DNA from 2 places in the Cyanobium sp. Tous-M-B4 genome. Region 1 is predicted to be linked to the other one. Evidence: predicted binding sites of a transcription regulator. Region 1 holds the regulator's gene; the other holds the start of a gene.
What was found. Region 1 encodes NtcA, which controls nitrogen genes in cyanobacteria. Its sites were predicted from a motif close to GTANCNNNNGNTAC; they were not measured.

Region 1 (15,040 bases):
ACATCGAGCCACACCAAGGAGCGGTACAGAGGTTCTGGCAGGGCGGCGAGCACGCGTGTGGTTCGGTAAGGCGCCATTATCCGCGTCCCCGGCAAGCGATAGGGTCCAAGTCATGGCCGCCTTCTCCCTGCCCAGCTGGCTCTCCCGCACCTTCGGGGCCCGTCCGGCCCGCGCCTGGTGCCGCACCGCCCTGGCCAGCGAGACCTCGCTGCAGGGCTCGGTTGAAGACATCGCCAGCCAGCTGCGGGGAGCCGGTCCAGCAGATCTGGCCTTGGTCTTCGCCGCAGCCAGCTACGCCAGCGACCTGCCCCGGCTGCTGCCCCTACTCCAGGAGAAACTCCAAGCCAGCCACTGGCTTGGCTGCCTGGGCGGTGGGGTGGTGGGCACCGATGCTGGCGGCAGCCCCCATGAGCTGGAGAACAAACCAGCCCTGAGCGTCACCCTGCTGCGCCTGCCCGGCGCCGAGCTCCACCCTTTTGCGATTGATACCGACTGCCTGCCCGACCTCGACGGCCCGGCTGATCCCTGGCGCGACCTGCTCAATGCGCCAGCAGCTCCCAGCCCCTCAATGCTGCTTCTGGTGGATCCCAGCTGCTCCCGCATCAACGATCTGATCAGTGGCCTGGATTACGCCTGTCCAGGGGCGGCGAAAGTTGGCGGCGTCGCCGGCCCCCACAGTGCCGGCCATGGCTCCCTGCTGTTTGGAGATCAGGTGGTTCGCGGTGCTGTCGGCTGCCTCATTGGTGGGGCCTGGCAACTCGATCCGGTGGTGGCCCAGGGCTGCCGGCCGATCGGTCCGGTTTTTGATGTAGAGCAAGTTCAGCGCAATGTGGTGCTGGAAGTGAGCCAGGGCCAGGCCCGCCGCAGCCCTGTAGCTGCTCTACAGGCGATCCTCACGGATCTGAGTCCCGAGGAGCGGGAGCTGGTGAAGCATTCACTGTTTCTGGGCGTCGGCCGCAGCAACTTCAGCCTCAGCGCCGCAGACCCAGATGGTCCCACCGCTTTTCTGGTGCGCAACCTGCTTGGTGTCGACCCCCGCAACGGCGCCGTAGCCGTGGCTGAACGGATGCGGGTGGGACAACAGGTGCAGTTCCAACTGCGCGATGCCAGCGCCTCCAGACTGGAACTGCGCCAGCTGCTGACCAGACAGCGGGGTCGCAACCCGGAGCCCCTAGCCGCCCTGCTGTTTGCCTGCCTAGGCCGTGGCGTTGGGCTCTACGGCAACGCCGATGGCGACGTAGAGCTGTGCCGGGAAGTGTTTGATCAGGTGCCCATCGCAGGATCGTTCTGCAACGGCGAAATCGGCCCGGTCGCCGGCAGCACCCATCTGCACGGCTATACCGCGAGCCTGGCCTTCCTGGTGCCGCGCGGAGAGGGCTGATGGTGCGCCAGCACGTCAATCCACTCAGCCGCTTTTTCCAGCTACCCCGGCCCCTGCCGCCGCCGGCCGAGCTTTTCAGTCAGCCGGATCTTCCCCTCCATCTGGACATTGGCTGCGCCCGCGGCCGCTTCCTACTGGCCCTGGCCCAGCACCAGCCCAACTGCAACTATCTAGGCGTTGAAATCCGCCGGCCATTGGTGGATGCCGCCGAGGCCGAGCGCCAAGCCCTGGCTCTCGGCAACCTCCACTACCTGTTCTGCAATGCCAACATCAGCCTGCAGGACTGGCTAGCGGCCCTGCCCGCTGGCCTGCTGCAGCGGGTGACTATCCAGTTTCCAGATCCCTGGTTTAAACAAAAGCATCAAAAGCGGCGGGTGCTGCAGCCCGCCCTGCTGCTGGCCCTGGCCGAGGCCCTTGGGCCGGGCCGTGAGCTGTTTATTCAGAGCGATGTGCTGGCGGTGATCACACCGATGGTGCAGCTGATCGAGGCCAGCGGGGGCTTCGATCGCCCGGCCGCTGATGGGCGCCCCTGGCGTGCCGACAACCCCCTGGCGGTGCCAACCGAGCGCGAAACCTACGTGCTGAGCCAGGGGTTGCCGGTCTACCGGGTGGTCTACCAACGCAACGACCGCAACCTGCCACCACTGCCCGACCTGGAAGACCGGACCAACCTGGAAAAGCGGCCCAACCTGGAAGATCAGCTCGAAGCGGTTGATAATCGGGCCTGAAGCCAGGCTGCACCCCTTGAGCGCGCCCTCAATGCCAATTTTGCTGCGCTGGCAGGGCTGCGTTCAGCGCGCTGACAGTGGTCCCCTGGGGCGTCAGCTAAGCCTGATAGCCGGCCTGGTGCTCTGCGCCCTGATGGCTGGCCTGCCCCTGGTAACCCGCAGCGGCCTCAGCCTGCTGGTGCTGGCCAGTGGCCTCCTATGGCTACTGCTGGCCCTGACCACTACCCCTGGACCGCTGGTGGAGATCGACCGCTGGATTCTGGGGATTCTGGCCATCGCCCTGCTGGCCACAGGTTTCTCACCGGTGCCCCTGGCCGCCGCCAAGGGGCTGGTCAAGCTTGTGAGCTACCTGGGCGTCTATGCCCTGATGCGCCAACTGCTGACCCTGGCTCCGGTCTGGTGGGACCGGATCGTGGCGGCGCTGCTGGCTGGAAACCTGGTCACCTGCGTGATCGGCATCCGCCAGCTCTACGGAGATAGCGGCGAACTAGCCCGCTGGGCTGACCCCAACTCCGTGGCCGATGGCACGGTGCGCATCTACAGCACCCTCGAAAACCCCAACCTGCTGGCGGGGTACCTGCTGCCGGTGCTGCCCCTCGCCCTCGTGGCCCTGCTGCGCTGGCCGGGCCGAGCCCGCAAGCTCTTTGCCCTCACTGCCCTGGTGCTTGGCGTCGCCGCCCTGGTACTCACCTTCAGCCGCGGCGCCTGGATGGGCTTGGTGGCCGAGGCGGCCGTGATCTTGCTGCTGCTAGCCGTGCGCGCCACCCGGGCCTGGCCCCTGCTCTGGCGTCGTCTGTTTCCCCTGCTGCTGCTGCTAGGCGGCGCCGCCCTGCTCGTGGTGCTGGTTACCCAGGTGGAGCCGCTGCGGGTGCGGGTGATGAGCCTGGTGGCCGGCCGGCAAGACAGCTCCAACAACTTCCGCATCAACGTCTGGCTTGCTGCACTGGATATGGTCCAGGCCCGCCCTTGGCTTGGTATCGGCCCCGGCAACGACGCTTTTAACCAGATCTATCCGCTGTTTCAGCAACCTAAGTTCAATGCGCTCAGCGCCTACTCCATCCCCCTGGAGCTGGCGGTAGAAGCCGGCATTCCCGGCTTGCTGGCCGGGATCGGACTGCTGCTGGCCAGCCTGCGCAGCGCCACCAGCCTCTGGCGCAGTGATAGCTGCTTCAGCCTGCCCGCGCTGGCGGCGATCGCCGTAATTGTTGGGCTCACGGTGCAGGGACTCACCGACACGATCTTTTTCCGGCCGGAGGTGCAACTGAGCGGCTGGTTTTGCATCGCCACCCTGGCGGCCGGAGCTAGCCGCGCCGAAGGTCGTGGCTGAGCCAAGCCTGATTGCCGGCTTCGACGCCGGCCAAACCCACACCAGCTGTCGCCTCAGCGATGCCTGCAGTGGTGAGCTGCTAGGTGAAGGCCAGGGGCCTGGAGTGTGCCATCTGGCCGCAGCCGACGGCCCCGCCCGCTTCCGCCAGGCCCTTCAAGTCAGCCTGGCGCAGGCGCGCCTACACCTGCCGCACACCGGCACGCCCCTGCTAGCCGCCGGCATTGGCGCCAGTGGCATCGAAGTGGGCAGCTCCGTCCAGGAGCTGGGCCGGCAACTGGCGGCCGAGGCCCTGCAACTACCCCTTGAGCGCCTAGTAGTCACGGGAGATGAGCGCACTGCCCTGCGCGGAGCCATGGGCAACCACCAAGGCGGCGCAGGCATCCTGATCATCAGCGGCACGGGCACCATCGCCGTTGGACGCAATCCGGCAGGCCAGGAACACCGCTGCTCCGGCTGGGGCTGGCTGCTCGATGGGGCTGGCTCGGCCACGGACATCGGCCGCGATGGCCTAGCCCTCAGCTTGGCGATGGCGGATGGACGCCAGCCCGATTCGCCCCTGCGAGCCCGGATCTGGGCTGGACTGAATGTGAGCGCAGACGACCCCCAGGCCGCTCAGGCCATCAAAGCTTTGGTAGTAGAGCCTGGCTTCGGGGCCGCGGGCTTTGCCCGCCTGGCACCGCTGGTGGCGGTCGCCGCCAGCGAGGGTGATGCCGGCGCCGCCGCCGTTGTGGAGCGCTCCGCCCAGGCCCTGGCATTAATGGCAACCACCATCTGCACACGGCTGAAGCTAAGTGCCCCGCCGGTATGGCCCATGGGCGGAGCTCTGGAGCACCTTGCCTTGCTGCGCCGCCGGCTAGAGGCCTGCCTTGAGGAGTGCTGCCCAGGCGCCCAACTGCAGATACCCGCCGCAGATGCCTGCTGCGGAGCCCTAAGCCTGGCTCGAGAATGCTTGGAAGCTAGGCGGCGTTGAGGTGCTGCTCCGCTGCGGCGGCCAGCTGGCTTGACCAGTGGTCCACCAGCTGCTGATCGGCGGCCTCCACCATCACCCGCAGCAGCGGTTCGGTGCCACTGGCGCGCACCAGCACCCGGCCCTGTCCCTCCATCGCAATCTCCGCCTGCTCCACGGCGAGCCGCAGCGGCTCGCAGGCTTGCCACTGCTGGCGCCGTTGTCGGTCTGGCACCGTCACATTCACCAGGGTCTGGGGGTAGGGCTTGAAACTGCTGTCCATCCAGTCGGCCAGTGATTGGCCACTGCGGTGCAACAGCGTGGCCACCTGCAAAGCGGTGAGCAGCCCATCGCCACTCATGCCATGGCGGGCCGACAAAATATGGCCCGACTGCTCGCCACCCAGGCCAGCGCCCATCTGCTCCATCGCCTGGTGGACGTATTGATCACCAACGGCGGTGCGCTCAAGCACCCCTCCCTTGGCCTGCCAGGCACGCTCAAAGCCGAGGTTGGACATCACCGTGGCAACGATGCGATTGGCCGGTAACTGACCCGCATCAAGCAGAGACGATCCCCAGAGATAAAGGATCTGGTCACCATCCACGACCCGGCCCCGGCCATCCACCGCCAGCATCCGATCTGCATCGCCATCGAAACCAAAACCCATGCTGGCTCCGCTCTCCAGCACCGTGCGCCTGAGCGGCTCAAGGTGGGTGCTGCCGCAGTCCACGTTGATGCGCGTTCCATCCGGCTTGCCGTGCAACACGGTGAGTTCAGCGCCTAAGGCCCGAAACACCGCCTCTCCACAGGCAGAAGCCGAGCCCCAACAGAGGTCCAGCACAATCTTGCAACCTTCTAGGCGCCGACCCATGACGCTCGCCACCAAGGACCGCTGGTAGTCAGCCAGTAAATCGGGGCGGTCGTGCACAACTCCTGTGCCCAAGAAGCCGCCGGAAGCACCTATTGCCGGGCCAGCCCCAACCCCCTGCAGCCCAGCCTCGATCGCCTGCTGCTGGCCGCGGCTCAGCTTGGCGCCGGAGGCCCCAAACACCTTGATGCCGTTGTCTTCAGGGGGGTTGTGGCTAGCGGACACCATCAGACCTCCAGCCGCGCCAAGACGGCGAATGGCGCCAGGAATCGCTGGCGTAGGGCAAAGGCCCAGGGTCCATACCTCCCTACCTGCAGCCGTGAGCCCGGCGGTAAGCGCCGCCACCAGCATCGGGCCACTGCTGCGGGAATCCATGCCGATGAGCACCGGCGCTCCCTGGGGTAACACCTGGCCGCACCAGAAGCCAACCTGCAAAGCCAAAGCCGGGCTCACCTGGGTTCCCACCCGACCGCGGATGCCATCGGTTCCGAAACCGGCCACACCCCGCAGGGGCAGGCCAACGGGATGGGGAGCCAGATCGGCCATGGGCAGCAGCAGATGCCTCAGTGGTGCTCAGGTTACGTGGGCTGCTGCAAAGCGCTCCACCATGGCTGGCCTGGGCCAGGTAGGGGCCGGATCCCTTTCAGCGCCAGCGGCGGGGCCACCAGATCCAGAGCACCAGTTCGCCAATCGTCCAGAGCAGCAGCGCACCAACAACCCAGCCGGGCAGCCAGCTCAATGGCCAAAAGGGGCGCAGCAGCAGCACCAGTCCCGATACCGCCAGCACCCGCAGGGCCCGCAACCGCTGCTCAGCCCCAGGCAAGGTGGAGAGATAGGGGGGTAGGGAGGGCAGGCGCACCAGCTAAGTGGGATTCACACCTCACCAGAATGCCGAAGCTGCGCCGCTATTGCCCTTGGCTCGCCTCCCCCTGCTGCTGGCCCTCACCTGCTTGGGCAGCGGCGCCGCCTTGGTGGGCGGCAGTGCCCTGCTGACCCTGATTCCCGCGACAGACCCCAGCACACCCACCCCAACCCTGGAGCGCCTGCGGCGGTTCTCGCCCGATCCGGAGCGGCGGCGGGAGGCCAGCTTGCTGCTGCTGCCGCGCCAGGCAAAAGGCGACCTAGTCGGCGAGCGCCGGTTGCTGCGCGGCCAGGGCTGGGGTGGCGATGAGCTAGCAGCCCTGGTGCTCAAACGCGATGCCCTGGCCGCCGAAGCCCTGGGTGATCAGGCAGCCGCCCAGCAACGCTGGCAGCAGCTTGTGCGGCGCTTCCCCGACACGCCCGCCTCAGCCGATGGGCTTTATGCCTTGGGCCGGCAGCAGCCCCAGCTGCGGCAGAAACTACGCAGCCGCTTCCCTGCCCATCCCGCGGCCCTAGCGGCCGCCGTGGAGGCGGGCCCGAGCGACGCAGATCGCCTCCAGGCAGCCCTGCACCTGGCCGGGCACGGTGTGCGCTGGCCCGGTGCGGGGCCACGCTTGCGCCAGGCCTGCCTGAGCACGGTCGCAGCAGCTACCCCTAGCCAGCGGGACCAATTAGCCAGGGGCCTGGCCCAGCTAGGCGACTCGGCCGCCGCCCTTAGCTGCCTCAAGGGCAGTCAGCCGAGCCCAGAAACCCAGCTAGCCCTCAGCCGGGCCCTGCTCGCTGGCGGCAGCGAGCAGCAGGCCCAGGCGGAAAGTCTGCTGCTGCAACTGGCCAAAGCCGCGCCGCGCTCCAGCCAGGCCAGCGAGGCCGCAGCCCTGCTGAGCGAACAGCCCGGGTCCAGGGCTCTCCAGGCCTTGAAGGGGCTGCCCTCTGCCCTGCAAGACACGGCCCCGGTGCGGGCGCGGCGGGCGATGGAGAGTGGCGACATCGGCGCGACGCTGGCGGTGCTGCAGCGCTGGCCCAACAATCCAGCCAGCTGGGAACTGCAGTGGCAGCAAGCCCGTCAGGCCCTGCTCAAGCGCCAATGGGCAACGGCCACAACGCTGCTGAGTGCGCCGATCGGTCGCGAATTGCCGGTGGGGCTGGTGGGACGCCAGCGCTTCTGGCTGGGTTTCAGCCAGAAGCAGCAAGGCGCCACCGCCAAAGCAGAACGCACCTGGAGTGATCTGAACAAACAGCATCCCGGCGGCTACTACGGCTGGCGGGCGGCGGTGCGCCTAGGCCGCGGCGATCTCAGCCTCGATCCCCGCAGCAGCCCAGCCCTTGTGCAACCCCAATGGCACCCCCTAGGCAGCGGCGACTGGCAGATCGACCGGCTCTGGCGCCTGGGCCAACCCCTGGAAGCCTGGGAGCACTGGCGCACGGGGCGGAGTTCTCCCCCCACTAGTCCCCAGGAGCTGATTACGGAAGGCCGGCTACGCCGGGCCGTGGGAGACCACTGGATGGGACTCGGCCAACTCGAGCAAGCCAGCCTGCGCCTACCGCTGAATGGAAACTGCGCCCTGGCCCAACAGCTTGAGCGCGACCTGCAAACCGCCAGCTTCGTGGCGGAGCTCGAGCAGGCTGGCGCAACCGCCGCGGTGCCGGCAACCCTGCTGGCAGCCGTAGCCAAACAGGAATCGCGCTTCAGCCCGGGGGTGAGCTCCGGCGCCGGTGCCGTCGGCTTGCTGCAACTGATGCCAGCCACCGCCGCCGAACTGGCCGGCACACCCCTGACAGGCGATGCCCTCACCGACCCAGCCCGCAATGCCCAACTAGGCGCGCTCTACCTAAAGCAACTGCTGGGCCAGTGGCAGGGCAACCCCGTGCTGATGGCTGCCAGCTACAACGCCGGCCCCGGTGCCACCGCTGGCTGGGTGACGCCCCAATTGCAACAGGCACCGGAGCTATGGATAGAGGCCATCCCCTATCCGGAAACCAGGCTCTACGTCAAAAAAGTGCTCGGCAACCTTTGGAGCTTTCAGCAGAGGCCGATGGCTAGCTGCTAGCCACCGCTGGCCAGCCAACGGCCCACCCATGCCCCTGACAACACCAGCACCCCCAGCACCCCTGCCAGGAGCACCGGCGGGGGTGCCACCCGAATCCGGGCTAGATCGAGGCGTGCCAACAACACAGTGGTGCCAAGGATCAGCACATTGGTAAGCACTTTCAGGTGGAGCAGATAGAGGCCACCAACCGTGACGATCAACAGGCTGATCACCAGGCTCATCACCCGACTGGCGGCCATCAAATTGGAAATCCGCTGCAGCAGCAGGTCGGGCATGGTGCACACCACCACCACCAGCAAGGCGTGGAGACAGTCAAGTGACCAGAACAAGCTGGATAACTGCCCCATCCCCGACGCTGCCGCACCCTCGAGGGGCTGGCTCCACTGCAACCCCTCGTAAACGGATATCACCACCAGCACCAGCAGCATCGGCGCCCGCAAGGGCAGCAACAGCAGACGCAACATCGCCATCACGGGGGAGCCAGCACCAGGGAAATCGCATCCAGAGGGCAACTCGGAATGCACTGTTCGCACACCAAGCAGCGTTGCGCATCGAATTGCAGCTGCCAAGCCGGCTGGCTCAAGCTGAGGGCACCGCTGGGGCAAACGCTCGAGCAGAGGCCGCAGTCGACACAGAGACTGCGGTCGACATCTATCTGACCAGGCGCCCGGTTGAGGCCGAGTCCCTGACTTTCTAACCAGGCCTCCGCCGCCGTCAGTTCGTCGATGTCACCGGAGAGCTCCACCACCATGGTGCCGCTCTGGTTGGGGGAAATCTGGGCGCGCAGGATCTTGGCGGCGATATCGAAATCCACCGCAAGCCGGTAGGTGATCGGCTGATGCACCGCTTCGCGGGGAAAGTGCAGGGTGAGGCGCCGTTTCACGAGGATCCGGTTCGCGGGAACAGCACGCTTACCTCCGCAAAACGCTAGCAAGCACTGGCAAAGTGCAGGCATGACCAACTCCACCCCGAATTCCGGCCTGGGGCCAAGCGAACGGCTGCTGCTAGTTGTGCTGGCGGCCCTACTGGCAGCGGGCCTGCTGTGGTTCCGCGGCGGACTGAATCCGGAGGCTCCCCTGGAGCGCTTGGCGCGCCAATCCCTGGATCTACCCGTGGCCTTGCGCAATGGCAAGCCAACGCTGGTGGAGTTCTACGCCGACTGGTGCGACGCCTGCCGCACCATGGCTCCGGCGATGGAAACGATCGAAGCCCAACACCGCGGCCAGCTCGATGTGGTGCTGCTCAACGTTGACAATCCGCGCTGGCAGCCGGAGCTGGAGCGCTACGACGTCAACGGCATTCCCCAACTAGAGCTGTTCAACGCTGCCGGTGAAGCGGTGGGCCGCTCGATTGGCGCTCGCAGCCTCAACGAATTGCGCGCCCTCAGCAGCGCCCTGATCGCCGGCGAACCCCTGCCGCCCCTCGCCGGAGTGGGGGCCGTCAGCAACCTGAGCCAACCCGCTGGCGAAGTTGCGGCAGCGGAGCCCAGTACTGCCACGATGGCCGGACCCCGCAGCCACGGTTGACGCCCGCCATGGATTCCCGTTTCCGCGTTGACCTGATCGCCGCCACGCCTAACCCCCAGCAGTGCGTTTATGCGGGAATGCATCAGGACTACAGCGAGGGCTTTGTGGCAGCAGATCCCAGCAGCTGGCCCGAGGAGAGCAAGGCAGGGGAAATCTGCATCAAACGACTTCTCGCCGGCGAGCGCGGTCACTACGGCCCCTTAGAACATGCCCAAATCGTGCTCAACGTTGGCTGGTTTCCCCACTCGGTGATGCAGCAGGCGCGTACCCACCGAGTGGGGGTGAGCTTTGACGTGCAATCGATGCGCTACACCGGCGATCGCATCTGCAAGGCCGCCAATGGTGAACTGGAACTGGAGGAGGTGTTCTATCTAAGGCCCTCGGGTAGCTATAGCGACCGGCAAGGCAAAAAATACGCCTACACCGAAGAGCAGCGCTGCGTAGATCTAGAGCTCTGCAGTGCTGCGGCGTCTCGTTACCGCGACCTTTTGGCGGCTGGCTTCGCCGAGGAGCACGCCCGCGGCATCCTGCCCTTCGACTACCGCCAGCACTTCGTGGTGAGCTTCACCTTGCGAGCATTTCTGCACTTCCTTGACCTGCGGGCCAAGCTCGACGCCCAGCTCGAAATTCGCGAACTTTGTGAATTGATGTGGCCCCACCTGCAGGCTTGGACACCCCAATTTGCTGACTGGTATGAAAAGAGCCGCTTGCATAAAGCCAGGCTCGCCCCATAGGGCAGAAGCACATAATTAACTGGCGGCTTAAATTCGCGCCAACGTAACCCGTTCGGGCTGGTGCTGATATTTACCGGCCCGATCTTGATAGGTGGTTTCGCAGGGATCGCCCTCAAAAAAGAGCAGCTGACAAATTCCCTCATTTGCATAAATGCGGCAGTCAGCACCCGAAGAATTACTGAACTCCAGGGTGAGGTGACCCTCCCAGCCGGCTTCCGCTGGCGTCGTATTAACAATGATACCTAGCCGGGCGTATGTGCTCTTACCCAGGCAGATCACCGTGATATTTGATGGCACCTTCATCTTCTCCAGTGCCACTCCCAAGCCATAGGAATGGGCTGGCAAGATAAAATAAGATCCATCCTCGTCATCGTGCAGGGGAGCGGGTTCGAGGTTGGCCGGATTGAACCGCTTGGGGTTCATCACGGTGCCAGGCACATGCCGAAAGATCAAAAATTCCTTAGCCGACAACCGCAAGTCGTAGCCATAGGAAGAGCAGCCGTAGCTGAGCACCGGCGAGCCCGTCGTCTCGGGATCGAGGTGGCGCACCAGGCTCGACTGAAACGGCTGCAACAAACCTGCCGCAGCCTGCTCGTTGATCCAGCGGTCGTTCTTCAGCATCAGAGGCCTCGGCGCAACTGGGTGACCTGATCAGCCATGGCCATCAACTCAGGAGTCATGGCTGGCCCCGTCAAAATGACATCTAAATGGGCTGGACGGCGCTCCAAGGTTGCCAGCACTTCAGCCTGCTCGATGTAGCCCAGCTCCACAGCCAAGCCCAGCTCATCGAGCACCATCAGATCCACCGCACCACTGAGCAGCTGCTCGCGGCTGAAGGCCCACACCTGGCGCACCGCCTCCAACAACTCAAGCTCCTGGTGGGCAGCTGGCTCTGACAGACAGGCAGGCACACCGGGCCGCAGCCATTGCAGTCGCCCACACAGCCAGACGCTGCTGCCGAGGCCCTGATCTACGCCACCCTTAAGAAACTGAGTAACCAGCACCCGGCTGCCCAAACCGGCACTACGCAGGGCCTGGCTGAGCACGGCACCGAAACTGCCGCGGAATGGCGCCGTATGGATTTGCAGCAAGCCCTCCGACTGGGCCACTAGCCGCAATGCCGGCGCAGCTGCCACAGCCAAAGGGCGATGACCAGAGCGCTGAGGTTGGTGCTGTACCGCCGGAAAACCAGCTCCAGAGGAGGAGGTGAGGCCTGAGACGGGCAAGCTCGCGGTCATGAACAACCTGAATAAAAACCTGGAAAATCGAAAACAGACCTGGGGAGCCGCGAGCAGCCCATGGCCCCGCGAAGCTGAATGTAGCGGGATCGGGCCGCTTCACAAGCAAACGACACCATCCCTAGCGGAAACATACGTACTGGTGCGCAGGGGGCGCCGGCGGTGTCGTCTGAAACCGTGTGTATTGCTACAAGCCGCCCCCCGGGTGATCCTTAGGGTCCCGGCACTTGCCCAGACCTTGATGGTTGGCGCTACCCACGGATTTAGCCGTACCGCCAACACCCCATCGACGGGTGCCCCTGGCGTGGTGGCAGGCATGGGCAGCGCCGGCCAGGGCAACCCCACCCTGTTGGAAGTGATCCGGGGCCTGGCCGGCAGCAGTGTTGAGACGATCGAACGGGGCAAGACGATTTTTTTTCCCGGCGATCCAGCCGAGAGGGTCTACCTGCTGCGGCGCGGAGCGGTCCGGCTGTCGCGGGTATATGAATCCGGCGAGGAGATCACCGTGGCCCTGTTGCGTGAGAACAGTCTGTTTGGTGTGCTGTCGCTGCTTACCGGCCAGCGCTCCGACCGCTTTTATCACGCTGTGGCCTTCACCAGGGTCGAGATGGTGACCGCACCAGCCACCTCCGTGCGCCGGGCGATCGAGCAGGACGCCAGCGTGGGCTTGCTGCTGCTGCAGGGCCTGTCTTCGCGAATACTGCAGACCGAAACGATGATCGAAACCCTCACCCACCGCGACATGAGCTCGCGGCTGGTGAGCTTCCTGCTGGTGCTGTGTCGCGATTTCGGCGTTCCCAGCTCGGAAGGGATCACGATTGATCTGCGCCTGTCCCACCAGGCGATTGCCGAAGCGATTGGCTCCACCCGGGTCACAATCACTCGCCTGCTGGGCGACCTGCGCAACGACGGGCTGGTTCAGATCGACCGCAAAAAGATCACTGTGTTTGATCCAATCGCCCTAGCCAAGCGCTTCAGCTGAACGCCAGAGATACTGGGGCCCTTCGCGGACGTATGTGACGGGCTGGCTGCTGATCCTCGCTCTGCTCGCCCTAGGGGGGGTGCTCTCCACCCTGGGCGACCGACTCGGCAGCCTGGTGGGCAAGGCGCGCTTGAGCCTGTTGGGGATGCGGCCCCGCCGCACCGCCGTGTTGATCACGGTGCTCACAGGCAGCCTGATCAGTGCCATCTCCCTCGGCCTGATGCTCTTAGTGAGCGAGCGGCTGCGCACGGGCCTGTTTGAACTCGATCGACTGGAGCAACGGCTGCAAACCAGCCGCAGCCAACTGAGCCGCAGCAATAGCCAACTAGCTAGCAGCCGCCTGGAGGTGGCGAGGGCTGAACAGGGCAAACGCGAGGCTCAGGCGCGCTTTGAGCAGGCCCAAGCCCGCGCCAGCAAATTGCGCCAAGAGCTGGCGCCACTTTTAGCCCAGCGCAACCGGCTGGAGCTGGAGCGCAGCCGTCTCAGCGAGGAGGTGAAGGGGCGGGATGCGGAAATCCGCCGCACCGAAGCGGAACTAGCCCAGGTGCGCCGCCGGATTAGCGCCGGAGCCCAAGAACTTAAAGACCTGGAGAGCAACCTGATTGCTCTGCGCCGCGGAGACGTGGTGCTCAGCAGCGGTCAGACCCTGGCCAGCGCCAAGGTGACCCTTGAGCGCCCCGAGCAGGCCAAGGATGTGATCACCGCCTTGCTGCAGCAGGCCAATCTCAACGCCTTCAGGCGGGTGCTGCCCGGCCAGCCCCCCGATCGCCAGATCCTGCTGGTACCCAAAAATGACATCAGCAAGCTGGAAGGCCTGCTCGCCAAGCCCGGCAGCTGGGTGGTGAGCATTCTCTCGGCAGCCAACGTGCTACGGGGCGAGCGCCAGGTGCTTGCCTTCCCAGACCTACGCCCCAACCGCCCAGTAGTTAAGGCCGGCGAAGTGCTGGCCAGCACCACGATCGAGGGCGACCTCACAGCCCTGGAGCCGGTTTCGCGGCGACTCAACCTGCTGCTGGCCGCTGCCTATGCCCGAGCCCAGCGCCAGGGCACGTTGGTGGAAGGGCTGCAGTTCGATGCGGCCAGCTTTAAAAATCTGGCCCGGGAGCTGAGCGAGCGCCAGCCAGGCCAGGTTGCCCTACTAGAAGCACTCGCCATCAATAACGCCAGCACCGCCGACCCAATTGCGGTGGAATTGCGCTGGTTGACAGCCCCATCTCCATCCCAATCTGGGCCAGGCCCTCGCCGCCCATGACGCGCGCTGCGGCGGGCCTGGTGGCAGGCCTAGATCCCGGGCGCAGCAAATGCGGTCTAGTGCTTGCTGATCCTGCCCTTGGCCAGATCCGGCAGGCTGCAATCCTGCCCCCGCAAGCCTGCCTCGCCCTGCTCAAAAGCTGGCAGCAAGTGGGGCTTGATCAGGTTGTGCTCGGCAATGGCACCGGCAGCCAAGACTGGCGCAGCCGGCTTGGCCAGCAGCGGCTGGCGCTAGCTGTGGTGGATGAGAGCGGCAGCACCCTGGCGGCCCGCGAGCGCTACTGGCAGCTGTGGCCCCCTAGGGGCTGGAGGCGACTGCTGCCGGCGGGCTTGCGCTTGCCCCCCCGCGATATCGACGATGTGGTCGCCCAGCTGCTGATTGAGCGCTATTGCGGGATGACCCTGCAGCGCAGCAACCAGGAGGTGCTGAGGCAATGGCCGCAGCCGGTCGCCGCAGACTAAATCGGTTTAAAAACGGGCCCGAACCGTGAAGACGTAGTCACCGCCAGGCTCGAGCTGGTAGTCGACCTTGAGCAGATAACGCAGCAGAGCGTCCTGGATCAGAGCTCTGCCCAATGAAGGCTCAACGCTGAGTTCACCGCGGTCAAAGGCCCAGCGGAAACTCCATTGGTAGCCGCCCGCACTCACCTCCCCCTCCAGCACCCTCTGGCTGAAGCTCTGATGCAGCACCCGCAACTGGGCAGTGGTGGAGGGAAGGCGTGCCATCGGCTCAGGCTGCCGTGCCCTGGGGCTGAAAACTGTTGAGTCGGTTGCCAGCCCGCTCCAGGCCGAGGCGCTGAATCAGGCCAATACCTGCCTCCACCTCGCGCAGCACCTCCTCGAGCAGGGGCTGCTCGGCAAGCGTGAAGCGTCCGAGCACATGGCCAACGGTGCGGGCGCGGCGCTCGCCGGGATCTTGGGCGGGGGCGCCAATACCAATACGAAGCCGCGGAAAGTCCTGGGTACCTAGGTGGCTGATGGTGCTGCGCAGGCCGTTATGCCCCCCGGCACTGCCCGTAGCCCGCAGCCTCAACTTGCCGAGGGGTAGATCCATGTCATCCACCAGCACCAGCAACTGGGCAGGCTCGAAACCAAACCAGTCAAGGGCTGCGCGGATCGAGCGACCACTTTCATTCATAAAGGTCTGGGG
Region 2 (15,040 bases), 300 kb from region 1:
CCCATGCGCCGGCTCTCACCACCGCTGAGCAGACAGGCGCGTAGGGGCAGGCCTGGTTCAGCGGCCGGCAGCCTTCGCGAGCTCACGCCAGCAGCCCGAACTCCGCCAGGGCCCGCGGCAGGTTGCGGTGCTCGTGGCCCGGGTGGCTGAGCTTCACCAGGGCGAAGCGCTGCAGTTCGTTCAGTTCCGCCCAGCCGCCGCAGCGCAGCTCAAGGTTCAGCTGGGCGCAGGAGGCGGCCAGCACTTCTGGCAGTTGGTCGGCCTGCTGCCAGGGCTCAGCGTCGGCTCGGGGCAGGTCCTTGGCCTGGCCGGCGCTGAGGGCGTTGGTGCGCGCCTGCAGGTGCTGGCGCAGTGCCTCGATGGCGACGGGGTCGTCAGCCCAGGCCAGCAGCTCAGCGCGCTCGGCCTCGCCCAGCTCGCTCCAGTGCTGCAGCTTCAGCTTGATGCCGGCCAGATCGAGCTTGCGCCGCACGGCCATCGGAATGCAGCGCAGGTCGGCGCTGAAGTCGGCCTCGAAGTCGAAGCAGGTGCTGGCCAGGGGGGAGCCCAGGGGAACTGCGGTAACAACTGCCACCATCATGGGGCGCTCCGGCTTGATCCAATGGCCCCATGGCCAGTGATCCCGCCAGCCCGGCCGCCAGTCCAGCTGCCCTAGCCCAGTGCCCCTACTGCGGCGTGGGCTGCGGCCTGGAGCTGAAGGCTCCGGCCGAACCCGGCGGCCTCTGGACCGCCCGCGGCGACCGCCACCATCCCTCGTCGCTGGGCCAGGTGTGCATCAAGGGCGCCACGGTGGGTGAAACCCTGCACCACAACCGCCTCACCACGCCCCTTTGGCGCGCGCGAACCGACCAGCCCTTTGAGCCGATCAGCTGGCAGCGGGCTTTCACCATCCTGGTGGAGCGCATCCAGGCCACCCTGGCCACGAAGGGGCCGCAGGCGTTGGCGATCTATGGCTCCGGTCAGTTCCTCTCTGAGGACTACTACGCAGCCAACAAGCTGCTCAAGGGCGCCCTGGGCAGCAACAACTTCGACGCCAACTCGCGCCTGTGCATGAGTTCGGCGGTGGCCGGCTATGCCCGCAGCCTCGGCTCCGATGGCCCGCCCTGCTGCTACGACGACCTCGATCTGGCCGATTTGGTGCTGCTGATCGGCACCAACACGGCCGAGTGCCATCCGGTGCTTTTCCAGCGGCTGCTCAAGCGCCGGCGCAAGGGGGCCGGGCCGCGCCTGGTGGTGGTGGATCCGCGCGCCACCGCCACCAGCGACGCCGCCGATCTGCACCTGGCGATCGCCCCCGGCACCGACCTGGCCCTGCTCTGCGGCCTGGGTTATCTGTTGCTGGAGCATGGCGGTGTGGATCAGGCCTTCGTGGAGGCCCGCACCGAGGGTTTTGCCGAGCTGGAGACCCTCTGGCGGGGCTGGCAGCCGGCGCGGGTGGCGGCGGTATGCGGCATCGCCGAAGCTGACCTGCGCCAGCTGGCCGACTGGTGGATCGCCAGCCATGCGGCGCTCAGCCTCTGGTCGATGGGGGTGAACCAGAGCCGCGAGGGCAGCGCCACCGTGGCCGGGATCTGCAACCTGCACCTGGCGAGTGGCCAGATCGGCCGCCCTGGCGCCGGACCTTTCTCGCTCACCGGCCAGCCCAACGCCATGGGCGGCCGCGAGGTGGGCGGGCTGGCCCAGCTGTTGCCTGGTTACCGCGCCGTAGGTGATCCAGCGCACCGGGCCGAGGTGGAGAGCCACTGGGGCTTTGCTGCTGGCTCGATTTCGCCAGAGCCCGGTTTGGCGGTGTGGCAGCAGATCGAGGCGATGGAGCGCGGCGAGCTCGACCTCTGGTGGGTGGCCGCCACAAACCCGCTGGTGAGCATGCCCAGCCTCGATCGGGTGAGGGCGGCGGTGGCGCACTGCCCGCTGGTGGTGCTGAGCGAGGCCTATGCCGGCACGGAAACCGAGGCCCTGGCCCACCTGGTGCTGCCGGCGGCCCAGTGGAGTGAGAAGGCTGGCGTGATGGTGAACTCCGAGCGCCGCGTCACCCTCTGCTCTGCCTTCCGCCAGGCCCCCGGCGAAGCCCGGCCCGACTGGGCGATCTTTGCGGAGTTGGGCCGGCGCCTCGGTTTTGTCGATCAGTTCAGCTACGTCTCCGCCGCAGAGGTGTATGCCGAATTTGTGGCACTCACGGCCGGTCGGCTCTGCGATAGCAGCGGCCTCAGCCACAGGCTCCTGGCCGAGCACGGCCCCCAGCAGTGGCCCTTCCCCGCCGGCACCGCCCCCGGCGGCGGCGCAGCGCGCCTCTATGTCGATTTGGCCTTCCCTACCCCTTCCGGCAAGGCACGCCTCTGGGCTGATCCGCCCCTGGGCCTGGCCGAACCCCCCTGCGACTCCTATCCCCTGGTGCTCACCGTGGGTCGGCTGCTGGGCCACTGGCACACCATGACCCGCACGGCCCATGTGGCGCGGGCGCTTAAGGCCCACCCCGAACCGCTGCTGGAGGTGCATCCAAGCGATGCGACCCGGATGGGCTTGGTGGATGGGGCCCGGGCCCAGGTGCGGTCGCGCCGCGGTGCGGTGTCGGTGAAGGTGCAAATCACCGATCGCATTCGGCCCGGTACCGTGTTTTTGCCGATGCACTGGGGCGCTTCCCAAGGCGAGCTGGCCTGCGAGGCCAATCGACTGATGCATGAGCTGGGCTGCCCGATTTCGAAGCAGCCGGAGCTCAAGGCAGCGGCGGTGGCGCTGACGCCGGCCTGACCTAATCCACGTCGTGGGCGAAGCGGCGATATAGAAAATCGAGGGCGTGGTTGCGCAGCTGGCCGTAGCGGGGGTCGTCTTGGATGGCTTCGTAGCGACGGGGCCGCTCAAAGGGCACCTCGAGAATTTCGCCGATGCCGGCGGCAGGGCCGTTGGTCATCATCACGACCCGATCGGCCAGAAACAGGGCCTCGTCGATGTCGTGGGTGATCATCAGCACGGTGGGTTTCTGCTCGCGCCAGATCGCCAGCAGCTCTTCTTGGAGCTCCTCCTTGGTGATGGCATCAAGGGCACCGAATGGTTCATCCAGCACCAGCACCGCTGGTGACACGGCTAGGGCGCGGGCGATCGCCACCCGCTGGCGCATGCCCCCCGAAATCTGCCCAGGTCGTTTGGTGTGCGCCTCCATCAGGCCCACCATCTCTAGGTGGTGAGTCACAACCTCGCGCCGGCTGCCGGCAGCCAGTTCGGGCCGGGCCGCTTTGACGGCCATCTCCACGTTTTGCCACACCGTGAGCCAGGGCAGCAGGGAGTAGTTCTGAAACACCACCATCCGGTCGGGGCCGGGCCCTGTGATCGGCTTGCCGTGCAGCGTCACCGAACCGTGGCTGGGCTGCAGAAAGCCAGACACCATGTTGAGCAGGGTGCTCTTGCCGCAACCGGAGTGGCCGATCACACAGAGGAATTCCCCCTGACGTACCTGGAGATTGATGTCACGCAGGGCCTCAAATGGCCCGCGCCGAGTCTGGAACACCTGGCCTACGTCCCGAAACTCGAGGAAGGCAGGGCTAGAGGCAGCGGTGGTCATCGCGAGGTGGCGGCTAGTTGCTTGAGCCGGCGCTGCTCCTGCAGGAAGTGGATCAGCTCGGCGCGTAGCTGGTAGTAGGCGGGGTGGTCCATCACCGTGAGCCTGTCCCGGGGGCGCGGCAGGGGCACCTTCAAGATGTGGCCGATGCCGGCTGCTGGTCCGTTGCTCAGGCACACGACCCGATCTGAGAGCAGCAGGGCTTCGTCAACGTCGTGGGTGACCATCACGGCGGTGAGCCCCGATTCCTGGCATATCTGCATCAGCTGCTGTTGCAAATTGCCGCGGGTGAGGGCGTCGAGGGCGCCAAAGGGTTCATCGAGCAGCAGCAGCTTGGGCCGTATGGCCAGGGCCCGAGCAATCGCCACCCGCTGCTTCATGCCGCCAGAGAGTTCGGCCGGAAATTTGTTAGCGGCGGCGCTGAGATTCACCGTCTGGATGTTGCGCTCAACGATTTCGCGCCGCTCCTGGTTGCTTTGGGAGGGGTAGACGGTGTTTACGGCAAGGGCGATGTTTTGGCGCACCGTGAGCCAGGGCAACAGGGAATAGTTCTGAAACACCACCATGCGATCAGGGCCTGGATCGGTCACTTGACGGCCATTCATCAAGATGCCGCCCTCGCTGGCCTGGTCGAGCCCGGCTAACAGGTTGAGCAGGGTGCTCTTGCCGCAACCCGAGTGGCCAATCAGCGACACAAATTCGCCTGCGGCGATATCGAGATTGATGCCCTGCAGAGCTACGTAGCGGCCGCCGTCATCGAGGGGAAATACCTGGGTTACGGCATCGACGCTGATCAATCCAGCTGGAGTGGTCATTTAGGCGGCTCCCTTGCTCACCTTGCGACCCACCCAGGCCACTAGGCGATCCAGCAGCAGGCCCACCACGCCCACATAAATGATCGCCAAGATTATTTGGCTGGAGCTGGCATCGCCGCCGGCGTTGTAGGCATCCCAGATGAAGTAGCCAATGCCGCCGTCGGCCTTCAGCATCTCTGCGGCCACGATTGCCAGCCAGGCCAGGCCCACGGCGATGCGCAGGCCGGTGAACACGTAGGGCACCGTGGCTGGAATCACGATGTTGCTGATGTAGGCCCGCTTGCTAAGGCGCAGCACCCGGGCCACGTTGGTGTAGTCCTGGGGGATCTCCTGGATACCCACAGCCGTATTGATAATGATCGGCCAGATCGCCGTGATGAAGATCACAAATACCGCCGAGGTATTGGCGTCTTGAAACACCATCAGTGAAATCGGAAACCAGGCCAGCGGAGGCACGGTGCGCAGCACCTGCACCACCGGATCAAACCCTTTGCCGGCGAAGCGATTTAATCCCAGCAGGCCGCCGACCGCAACTCCTACTACGGCCGCTAGGCCGTAGCCCACAGCTACCCGTTGCAACGAGATCAGGATCTGCCAGCCCAGGCCCTTGCTGGTGCCACCGTCATCGAAAAACGGCTGGCTGATGTAGGGATCCCAGGTATCAACCAGCACGTTGATCGGGCCGGGCAGTCGCGCAGCGCCAAGGGCGCCCGAAAGCAACTGCCAAACCAGCAGAAAGGCACCGATGCAGAGCAGGTAGGGCAGGATCTGGGGCAGTGCCGGCAGCAGCCGGCGCCGGCGGGAGCGCCGGCCCGGGGAAGCGGTGGGGGTCACGGATGGCGGGAGTGGGAACGGGGAAGTTGCTGGGCGTTGGAGCTCACTTCATCGCCTTGATTGCCAGGGCGTTTAGGTAGGCCTTGGGATTTTCCGGGTCGAACACCACACCGTCGAAGAAGGTTTCCTTGCCGCGCGAATCGCTGCTGGGAATGGCCTTTTCTTGACCGATTGCAGTGGCAGCCTCCTTCCAGAGATCAGCCCGGTTCACCTTGTTCACCAAGGCATCGATATCGGTGTCCGAGGGTAGGTAGCCCCAGCGCATATCTTCGGTAACGAACCACTGGTCGTGGCTCTTGAAGGGGAAGGAGGCGTTTTCGCTCCAGAAGCGCATTCTTAGGGGGCTGTTTTTAACTACGCGGCCATCGCCGTAGTCGATGTCGCCGGCCAGACGGGGTTTAATGTCTGCCACGTTGGCTTTGAAGTATTTGTCCTTGGCAGTGATTTCAGAGAGCTCATCAAGGTTTGCTGGGTCTTCACACCAGATCTGAGCCTCCTGAACGGCCATCAGCAGGGCTTTGGCGGCCTTGGGATTTTTATCAACCCAGTCGGCGCGCATCGAGAAGGCTTTCTCGGGGTGGTTTTTCCAGAGTTCGCCGGTGACGGCGGCGGTGTAACCCAGCTTCTTATTGACCAGGCGCTGATTCCAAGGTTCACCAACGCAGAAGGTGTCCATGGTGCCGGTCTGCATGTTCGCCACCATCTGGGGGGGTGGCACCACTACCAGGTCGGCATCCTTATTGGGATCGATGCCATTGGCGGAGAGCCAGTAGCGCATCCATAGGTCGTGGGTGCCGCCGGGGAAGGTAACGGCCGCCTTGAACTTCTTGCCCTTAGCGCTGGCCTGTTGCGTTGCTTTTGCAAGGCCCTCTTTGTTGTCGATGCTGAGCTTGTTAGCCAGGTAGTCCTTCGACACCGACAGCCCCTGGCCCTGCAGGTTGAGCCGCGCCAGGGTGTACATCGGCAGGGGCTGTTTGGTCTTGGTGATCGTGCCGGCAGTTAGCAGCAGCGGCATTGGCGAAAGGATGTGGGCGCCATCAATGCCGCCGCGGCTGCTGCCTAGCTCCAGGTTGTCGCGGGTGGCGGCCCAGGAGGTTTGCTTCACCACCTTCACCTCGGGCATGCCGTGCTTGGCGAACAAACCCTTCTCCAGGGCAATGATCAGGGGCGCGGCGTCGGTGAGGGCGATGAAGCCCAAGGTGGCAGTCTTCAGCTCAGGCGCATCAGCACCGCCGGTCTGACTTGTTGGTTGATTTTCAGATTTTTTGTTGGGGCTGCCACAGGCAGCTAGCCAGATGGCTCCAGCTGCCGAACCGGCGGCGGTGATCAGAAACTTGCGGCGCGAAAGGTTGGACATGGCTGGATTGGGATGGGCCGGAGTGGCGGCAACTGCACTCCGGACGGGCTCCACAAAGAAGCGCACCGAACCGGTCTAAAAATCGAGCCGGCGCTCAAGCTGACCGACCCAATTACAAGACCACGGCTGGCTTCAAGTTGAGGGTTGCAATTGCTACCAATTGCCGCTTTTGCTGGGATCGGCAAGGGTTTGCCGCAGTCGCTCGCCGCATCTCGAGGCCAGCAGAGCCTGCGCTTGCTCGAGGGCATCTGCAAGGCTTTCGAAGCGATCGGCTAGCCAGAGGTAGGCCCCCAGATTCCAGAGCAGCGGCCCAGCCAGGGGGCCTTCACCACCGAGGGCGGCCAGTGCTTGCTGCTGCCAGGTTTCTAGGTTTTCCCAGGCGATTTCATCGCCGTGGAGGCCGTGGTCCCGGGGGTGCACGAGCAGCCGCTCCAGGGAGCCCTGGCGGACCCGGGCGGTGATGCCGGCCCGGCTGGTGGGCAGGTCTGTTGACCCCTCCAGGCCCTTCACCGTGAGCACTTCGCTTTCACCAGCGGCGGCCAAGGCCTCCCAGGCCCGCTTTTCGGTGGGGGGATGGACAAAGCCACTCACCAGTAGGTGGTCGCCGCAGTGGGGTGTCCAAAGCAGTTCCAGGCTGGCCACGGGGGGGCGCTTGCCAATTTCATCGCGTACCGGCAGCAACCTTTCCGCTGCGGGGAAGTGGTCGGGCTGGTGGGTGAGGGCCAGGTGGTGGGCGTTTAGCCGTTGCTGCAGAGCGGCGAGGTTGAGCCCACGCCACTCAATGCCGAGGGCGGCGAACAGCTCGGCCAGGGTGACGCCGTATTTCACCGGCATCGGGTCTCCGCCGTGCAGCACCACCGGTATTTCGGCGCCGGCCAGCACTAGGGCAAGCAGGGGCAGCAGGGGGGCGGTGCGGCTGCGGCCGTCGTAGGGCACGCCAAAACAAATGGCCTGGCGGCCAGGGGTTTCCAGCTTTGGACCGTGGTTGCGGTAGCTGTCGAGCATGCCGGTCAATTCGATCGGCAGTGGCCGGCGAATCCGGTGGGCGATCAAAAATGCTCCCAGCTGGGCTTCGCTCGCCTGACCCTGAAGCATCAGGTCCATGGCGTCACTGGCCTCATCGCGGCTGAGGCCAGTGCTGGTGTGTTCGCCGCTGCCGACCTTGGCAATTAGTTCACGAAAGCGGGCCCGCTCCGGGCCGAGGGCTTCGAGGCGCTGCAGGCGTCTGGGCTCTGCCACCGCCGCTGCTGGTGCGGGTTGTAGCGGTTGCGACACAGGAAGCGACCCGCACTGCAGACAATTCCAATTGTCTCCCTGCGGGGAGCTGTTTCTCCATTTCTGTTATCCGGCGGCGTAGCTCTCATCGGCGCTTGCTCGGACCCCCTTGCACCTCTGTGGCGGCAGGGAGGGCAAGCCGAGGTTGTTCCGTGTTCCGAGCGTCCGCCCCATGACGAGCCCCACCATTTCTGCGGCCAGCCAGCCGGAGCTCAGCAAAATCGAGCAGGCCAAGGTCGAGCCATGTGGGCTGGAGCTGGCGCCTCGCCTCGAGGAGCTGGGCCGCCAGGGCTGGGAATCGCTCGACGAAGCCACGCTCACGATCCGGCTCAAGTGGCTGGGGATCTTCTTCCGTCCGGTGACCCCGGGGCGCTTCATGGTGCGGCTGCGGCTGCCCAACGGGGTGATCTCGGCCGACCAGCTGGAGCTGCTGGCCGAGGCGATCGATCGTTGTGGCGATCAGGGCAGTGCCGACATCACCACCCGCCAGAACCTGCAGCTGCGGGGCCTGCTGCTGGAGGACATGGCGCCCCTTTTGCAGGCCCTGGAGGCTGGGGGTCTGACCAGCCTCCAATCGGGTCACGACAACCCTCGCAACATCACCGGCAACCCGCTGGCGGGCATTGACCCGGAGGAGATCGTCGACACCCGCCCCCTAGTGGAGGCGATTCAGGCCGCCCTGTTGGGGCCGGCCGGTCCTCGCAACCTGCCGCGCAAATTCAATGTGGCCGTGGGGGGCGCTCCAGATAGCTTCCTGCTGCACAACGACTTGGCCTTCCTGCCGGCTAAGCACAACGGTGAGCTGGGTTTCACGGTGCTGGTGGGGGGCTTTTTCTCAGCCCAGCGCAACGAGTTGGCGGTGCCCCTGGGCCTGTGGCTGCGGGCTGAGCAGCTCGCCGACTTCACCCTGGCCTTGCTGTGCCATTTCGAGCGCCACGGCAACCGCCACCAGCGCAATAAGAGCCGGCTGATGTATCTGATCGACCAGCTCGGGATCGATGCTTACCGGGCTGAGCTGGTTGAAGTCTTTGCCGAACCCGTGCTCTCCCACGATGGCTCCCACCTGGTAAACCGGGCCCCCCGCTCGGGCCTGGGCGTGCAGGCCCAGAAGCAGGAGGGGCTCCACTGGGTGGGGCTGCACGTGCCGATGGGCCGGCTGGACGCAGCTTCGATGCTGGAGCTTGCAGCTTTGGCGCGCACCTATGGCAGCGGCGAGCTGCGTCTCACCGAGGCCCAGAACGCCTTGATCGTTGATGTGCCCGGCGATCGCCTCGAGGCCCTGTTGGCCGAACCCCTTCTCCAGCGCTTCCGCCCCGACCCCTCGACCCTGCAGGCCGAAGCGGTGAGCTGCACCGGCAACGCCTACTGCAGCTTCGCTTTGATCCCCACCAAGGGCGTGGCCCAGCAGGTGCTCGAAGATCTGGAGCGGCGCATCGAGTTGCCTGAGGCGGTGCGCATGCACTGGACCGGCTGCCCCAATGCCTGCGGCCAGCCCTACATGGGTCAGATCGGGCTGATGGGTGCGAAGGCCCGTAAGGATGGTCAGATGGTGGAGGCGGCCAAGATCTTTCTTGGCGGCTCCATGGGCGCCGAGCCCAAGCTGGCTGAGCTGCATGAAAAAGGCGTACCCCTCAGTGATCTTGCCGATGTGCTGGAGCTGCTGCTGCTGGAGCAATTTGGAGCCCGGCGCCGTGAGCCGGCGGGCTCCTGAGCGCGGAGGGCGGCTTTGAGATCTGCCCTGCCTCAGCGCAAGCCGGCCCAGCTGCCGGCTTGCGGCTCCCCGGCACGCTGGGGCTGGCTGCAACAGCTGCGCAACCAGCCCGAGCTGGATCCTGAACCCTGGCTGCTGGCGCTGGAAAACGGCAGCTTCAGCGCCGACCAGGACCTGCTTGCCGTGCTGGCGGAGCGGCTGGATCCGCCTTCCCAGCGGCGTTTGCTGCGTTGGTGGCGCCAGCAGCCCGATCCGGATCCCGGCCTGCCCAGCCAGGTACTGCGCCACCGGGATGGGGCAAGTGCCGCCTGGCTGCTGCAGCAATTGGCCCCCGGCCCTGGCGCTCTTGGCCAGGCCCTGCCCCTCTCGGCCCTGCCCCAAGCCGTCGCGCTAGCCCTCCTGCCCCTGCTGGGTCACCAGCGCCAGGTTGCGGCCTGGCCCGTGCTCCTGAGCTGGATGCGGGCCCCAATCGCCACCCCATTGCGGCGCGCCGCTCTCGAAGGGGTAGCCCGTGGTTTGTCGGTGTGGCCCCGGCACCAACTGGTGGCTGGCCTCAGCGCCCTGGCCGGCGACATCGATCCCCAGCTGGCTGCCCCGGCGGTGGATCTGCTGGCTCGCCTGCCCGGAGCCCGCCGCGCCCTTGTGCCCCTGCGGCACCGCGAGCTCGATCCCCAGGTGGCCGAGCGTCTCGGCCGCCGCCTCTCTGCTACGCCTGTCCAACCCCTGCTGCTGGTGGTGCACGGCCGCGCGGGCGGCCAGCTGCCTGCCGAGTTGGTGGCCCTGGCCGCCGAGCTGGAGTGCCGCCGTGGTGCGCCCGTGCGGCTACAGGCCCTTTCGGCTGCGGCGCCGCCGGCGGCGACCGAGCTGCTGCAGCCGGGTCAGGTTCTCGGCTTGGTGCCGCTGCTGCTGCTGCCCGGCGGCCATGTGCGCCACGATTTGCCGGCGATCGTGCGCCATTGGTCGGCTTTTGCCCGCGTGCAGCACTGGCCCTTCCTGGGGGCCTGGCCCTGCTGGCAGGCCGCCCTCGCTAAGGAGCTGGCCGGATTGGCTATGCAGGATGCCCGGCCCTTACTGCTGCATCACCCCCTGGAGGGTCCCCTGGCAGCGCGTTATCTCACCACTTTGGAGCGGCGCACCGGCGCCCACTGCGTCGCCACTCCATACAGTGCAGAGCACCTCGCGGAGCTGAAGCTGACCCTTGCTGCTCCAGCCCTGGCCGCTCCAGCCTTGGCCCTTGCTCTGGCCGCCAACCGGCTCACCGACCAGCTAGCCGAGCAGGTGGGTCCGCCGTTGCTGCAGCGGCCTGGCCTGCGCCAGCTGCTGCTGGCTGAACTCGAGGCCCTGCCATGAATGCCCCAGCCCAGCTCGGCACGGTTTACCTGGTGGGGGCGGGTCCCGGTGATCCGGAGCTCCTCACCCTCAAGGCCCACCGGCTGCTGCGGCACTGCGACGCCCTCGTCTACGACTCCCTGGTGCCGCAGGCCCTTCTGAATCTGGTGCCCGAGGGCTGCGAGCTCCACTTTGTCGGCAAGCGCCGCGGTCACCATTCCGTGCCGCAGCCAAGCACCAATGCGGTGCTTGTGGAACTGGCCAGCCGCCATCGCCTGATCGTGCGGCTTAAGGGGGGTGATCCCTTTTTGTTTGGCCGCGGCGGTGAGGAGGCCGCCCACTTAGCTGCCAAGGGCGTGCCGGTGCAGGTGGTGCCAGGCGTAACCGCTGGCATCGCTGCTCCTGCCTATGCGGGCATTCCTGTTACCCACCGCCGCGCCGGCTCCAGCGTCACTTTTGTGACGGGCCACGAGGAAATCGATAAGGGCCGCCCAGGGGTGAACTGGCGCGGCCTGGCCCAGACCAGTGATGGCTTGGTGATCTACATGGGCCTGCATAACCTGCGCCGCATCGCCGAGGAGCTGATGGCGGGTGGCCTGGCGGCAGACACTCCGGCGGCGGTGATCCAGCAGGGCACCGTGCGCGGTCAGCGCCAGCTGGTGACCGTGCTGGGTGAGCTGGCCGACCGGGCTGAGGAGCAGGATTTTGCTTCGCCCTCAATCGTGGTGCTGGGCGAAGTGGTGGCCCAGCGGGTGCCGGTGTGTGCCCCCGAGCCCGCTGATGTGGAGATGCCGATCCCCTTCTGAGCCAAGCCAGTTTCCTTGATGGGTAGTGGTTGCGACGGCCGGCCCCCCGGTGGTGAGTTTCATTAGGCCTTGATCTGGCAGTGCCTGCTGCCCTTCCCCGAATGTCTGCCCTTCCCCGGCTAGCGCCGATGTTTGAGCTGATTCCCTACGAGAAGTTCCGCGATACTCCCGCTGTTCGTTTCTTTGATATCACCGTCGCCAGCTCCAATGCCCGCGATTTGGTGATCCATGCCGGTCCAGCCGTGAGCCCTCCGGATGAGGAGAAGACTGGTGCTTGGCAGTTTTATCTGCACCCCCACCAGGAAGATAATCTGTTGGCCCTGCATGGTGGCCGAACTTTTTACTTGGTCAATTTGGGCTGGAATTATCCATATCACATTGTTCGCCTAGAAACAGGTGGCGACATCCTTCGCATTCCTCCGGGAACTTTTCATCGCTCCGTTTCTGATCACGATGGCTCGGTGGTGCTTAATCAGGCTGTGCGCGAGGAGGGCGCCAGCGTTGTGCGGGAGTTTCGGGTATACAACAGCCGCCTTATTCCCCGTTTATTTGCTACAACCTTTAAAACCGCTCCCCTGCCTAAGTTGCACGGGGTTAGCTGGTAGCTTCTCAGTGAATGTTGGCTAAGTGGTGGCTTGCAGCAGCCACCGACATTGGCCGACTGAATAGGTAACCCTGGCCATGCTTATATCCGTTTTGCAGCAACCAGGTGCGTTGAGATTCGGTTTCGACCCCTTCAGCTGTGCTTTCCAGGCCTAAATCGGCGCAGAGATTTTGGATGGTTTTCAGTAATTGATTGGTGGGATTGCTCTTGGCATCGATGCGTTTAATAAAGCTAGAATCAACTTTGACCGTGCTCACAGGATAGTTGTGGAGGCGGCTGAGTGAGGAATAGCCCGTGCCAAAGTCGTCGATGGCGATGGCTACACCTTGGCGTCGCAGTGTGTTGAGGAAGGCTCCCAGTTCCGAGCCGTTGTCTTGTAAGTAATCCTCTACCAGCTCCACTTGCAGCTGCCATTTATTTGGCAAAGGGTTGGAGCGAACCAGCTGTAGTAATCGGTTGCGCTGACCTTCATTTTCCAGCAGAAGGGCAGAGAGGTTAACCGAGAGTTGCAGCGGCCGCCCTGGCGCAGCGGTTGCTAGTTCATGGCTGGCTTGGATTGCTTTTTGGATGATCTGGAGGTCGAGTTCACCGCTGAGCCCGGCCAGATGGGATATGGGCAAAAATTTGTCGGGCAGCAGCATCTCGCCGCTGTCGGTGCGCCAGCGCATCAGGCATTCCATGCCTACGGGTTTGCCCGTGGCTAGATCAACAATCGGTTGAAGATAGGGGGTGATTTCGTTGCGTCGAATGGTGCGGCGCAGGTCTGTCTCCACTTGATAGTGATGCTGCGCCGCCAGTCGTGCGGCTAGGTTGATGAAGTTGAAGTTGCTATTTTCTGAGCGATCAGTGATGGCTATGCGTTGGGCGATGCTGGCGTCAGAGAGTAGAGAATCAATATCGCTGTAGTTGTTTTTGAAGATCGCAATGCCCATGCTTATGCCTAGCTCAATATCGCGGTCATTTAGTTTTAATGGTGCCTCGAGACTGTCTATACATCTTTCTGCGATCTCTGTGATAGCCCCTTCTTCTGAGAGGTGGGGGAGCACAATTACTAATTCGTCATCTGAGAAGCAGGCGGTTGATGCTTGAACCGGTAAACAGCTGCGTAGGCGCTCCAAGCCCGTTTGGACCAGGCTGTTGGCTGCGGCAGCCCCAAGGGTGGCGTTAACGCGGGAATACTCCTTAAATTTGCAGCGTGCCAGTGCAAAGCAGGGTGGTTGATCTAGTTCAAGCAGCAGGCTCAGCATCTGTTGCAACTGCTCTCGATCCATTACTGGATTGATGTCACTAAGCAGCTGGATGCCTGGCGTGGCCTCTCCGTTTCCACCTTGAGATTGAAGTGCCAATTCGGCAGATTGCAGTAGATGGGCTTCTCGCCGCAGTTCCATCTGGCTTACCACTTGGCGAGCCAGTCGCTCTAGGGAGGTGATCTGCCGGGGCGTGAGCGCCCTCGGCTCCATGTCAATGGCGCAAAGGCTGCCCAACGCCATGCCGTTGGCGGCGATTAGGGGGAAGCCGGCGTAAAAACGGATGCGAGGCTCACCTTGAACAAGTGGATTATCGGCAAAGCGATCATCTTCAAGGGCGTCGTTTATAATTAAAGGCCGGCGCTGAACGATTGTGTGGCCGCAAAATGAAATATTTCTCGGCGTTTCCTTGGGGGCGTCTTCGAGGCCAACGCAAGACTTAAACCACTGACGATTCTCGTCAATAAGGCTTATAACTCCTATTTTTGCGCCAGTAATATCTTGAACTAAGTAAGTGATGTCGTCGAATATAGCTTCAGATGGTGTATCAAGTACGCCGTAGCTATGCAGTTCCTTGAGGCGAGCCGAATCCTCTTCGGGTATGGGCGCTTCTTGCACGCGATCTAGATGATAAACCCAACCACAATATTAGATCAGATGTTCCCATTTTGTCTGGCCTGGCGCATGTCCGCATCCGAGCGGGCCAGCAGGGTATCGGGTTTGAGTTCATCACCCTCTAGGCTGCTGATTCCAGTGGTGATGCTGGTGGGCACTGGGTCCTGCTTGCTGCCTAGCTCCAGCTGGCTCACCAGTGCTTGTAGATCTGCAGCCATTTCCTGGGCGGCAGCCCCATTGCAATCGGTGGCCACCACTACGAATTCATCCCCGCCGCTGCGGAAGAAGTGGTCGGTGATGCGCAGCCGTTGGCGTACCGCACTGGCCACTCGTTTCAGAACTAAGTCGCCGATTTCATGGCCAAAGCGGTCATTGATTTTGGTGAGACCATCCACGTCGATGGTGATGCAGCTGAGGGGCTCGCCGGTGCGGCGGCAGCGCAGGCATTCCTCTTTGAGCCTTAGGAACAGGGCATTGCGATTACCGCAGCCGGTGAGTAAGTCGCTGGTATTGATCTGTTCGAGCTCGTCGCGTGATCGGCGCAGAGCTTGGTTGGTCTCTTGCAGATCAACGGTCAGCCAGCGCACCTGCTGGATCCTTTGGTTGATCAACAGCACCATTACGCGCAGTTCGTTGATCAGAGAGGGGGCAAGTGTGCTCAGACCGTCTGGGCTTGTAAGCATCGGCTGCAGCACTTTATTGATTTCGCGCTCAAACAATGTGCCAATTGTCATGCTGGCGGCAGTTCCAAGCAGCAGAGTGATCAGAACAACCATCAACAGCTGCGAGCTTTGATCTTGCATCCGTTTCACCAGTGTGCCAGCGGGCTGCACTACCTGGATCAATAAGGACGGCTGGCCTTGGCTGGCATGCAGCTGGCTGTAACTCCAGTAG

Region 2: a site for NtcA is predicted at 7,819-7,832, ahead of KBY73_RS01685 (ferredoxin--nitrite reductase). Genes of this name have one in related genera too.

Annotation. Positions count from the first base shown of each region.
Region 1 covers NZ_JAGQBA010000001.1:18,986-34,025, forward strand. The annotation lists gene KBY73_RS00130 (DUF3177 family protein) at 1-41, opposite strand, end outside; gene KBY73_RS00135 (FIST N-terminal domain-containing protein) at 113-1,381, shown strand; gene trmB (tRNA (guanosine(46)-N7)-methyltransferase TrmB) at 1,384-2,109, shown strand; gene KBY73_RS00145 (IctB family putative bicarbonate transporter) at 2,117-3,436, shown strand; gene KBY73_RS00150 (BadF/BadG/BcrA/BcrD ATPase family protein) at 3,429-4,406, shown strand; gene glmM (phosphoglucosamine mutase) at 4,393-5,796, opposite strand; gene KBY73_RS00160 (hypothetical protein) at 5,894-6,109, opposite strand; gene KBY73_RS00165 (lytic transglycosylase domain-containing protein) at 6,165-8,159, shown strand; gene KBY73_RS00170 (hypothetical protein) at 8,156-8,629, opposite strand; gene KBY73_RS00175 (NIL domain-containing protein) at 8,629-9,042, opposite strand; gene KBY73_RS00180 (thioredoxin domain-containing protein) at 9,113-9,685, shown strand; gene thyX (FAD-dependent thymidylate synthase) at 9,694-10,419, shown strand; gene dcd (dCTP deaminase) at 10,447-11,040, opposite strand; gene KBY73_RS00195 (cob(I)yrinic acid a,c-diamide adenosyltransferase) at 11,040-11,657, opposite strand; gene ntcA (global nitrogen regulator NtcA) at 11,899-12,639, shown strand; gene KBY73_RS00205 (DUF3084 domain-containing protein) at 12,674-13,891, shown strand; gene KBY73_RS00210 (resolvase) at 13,888-14,352, shown strand; gene KBY73_RS00215 (DUF3146 family protein) at 14,359-14,616, opposite strand; gene pth (aminoacyl-tRNA hydrolase) at 14,621-15,040, opposite strand, start outside.
Region 2 covers NZ_JAGQBA010000001.1:323,831-338,870, forward strand. The annotation lists gene KBY73_RS01645 (molybdenum cofactor guanylyltransferase) at 1-86, opposite strand, end outside; gene KBY73_RS01650 (nitrate reductase associated protein) at 83-580, opposite strand; gene KBY73_RS01655 (molybdopterin oxidoreductase family protein) at 610-2,748, shown strand; gene KBY73_RS01660 (ABC transporter ATP-binding protein) at 2,750-3,556, opposite strand; partial or broken gene KBY73_RS01665 (nitrate ABC transporter ATP-binding protein) at 3,565-4,368, opposite strand; gene ntrB (nitrate ABC transporter permease) at 4,369-5,202, opposite strand; gene KBY73_RS01675 (CmpA/NrtA family ABC transporter substrate-binding protein) at 5,246-6,559, opposite strand; gene KBY73_RS01680 (anthranilate phosphoribosyltransferase) at 6,713-7,798, opposite strand; gene KBY73_RS01685 (ferredoxin--nitrite reductase) at 8,007-9,545, shown strand; gene KBY73_RS01690 (CbiX/SirB N-terminal domain-containing protein) at 9,561-10,895, shown strand; gene cobA (uroporphyrinogen-III C-methyltransferase) at 10,892-11,680, shown strand; gene KBY73_RS01700 (redox protein) at 11,809-12,285, shown strand; gene KBY73_RS01705 (sensor domain-containing phosphodiesterase) at 12,290-14,149, opposite strand; gene KBY73_RS01710 (GGDEF domain-containing protein) at 14,185-15,040, opposite strand, start outside.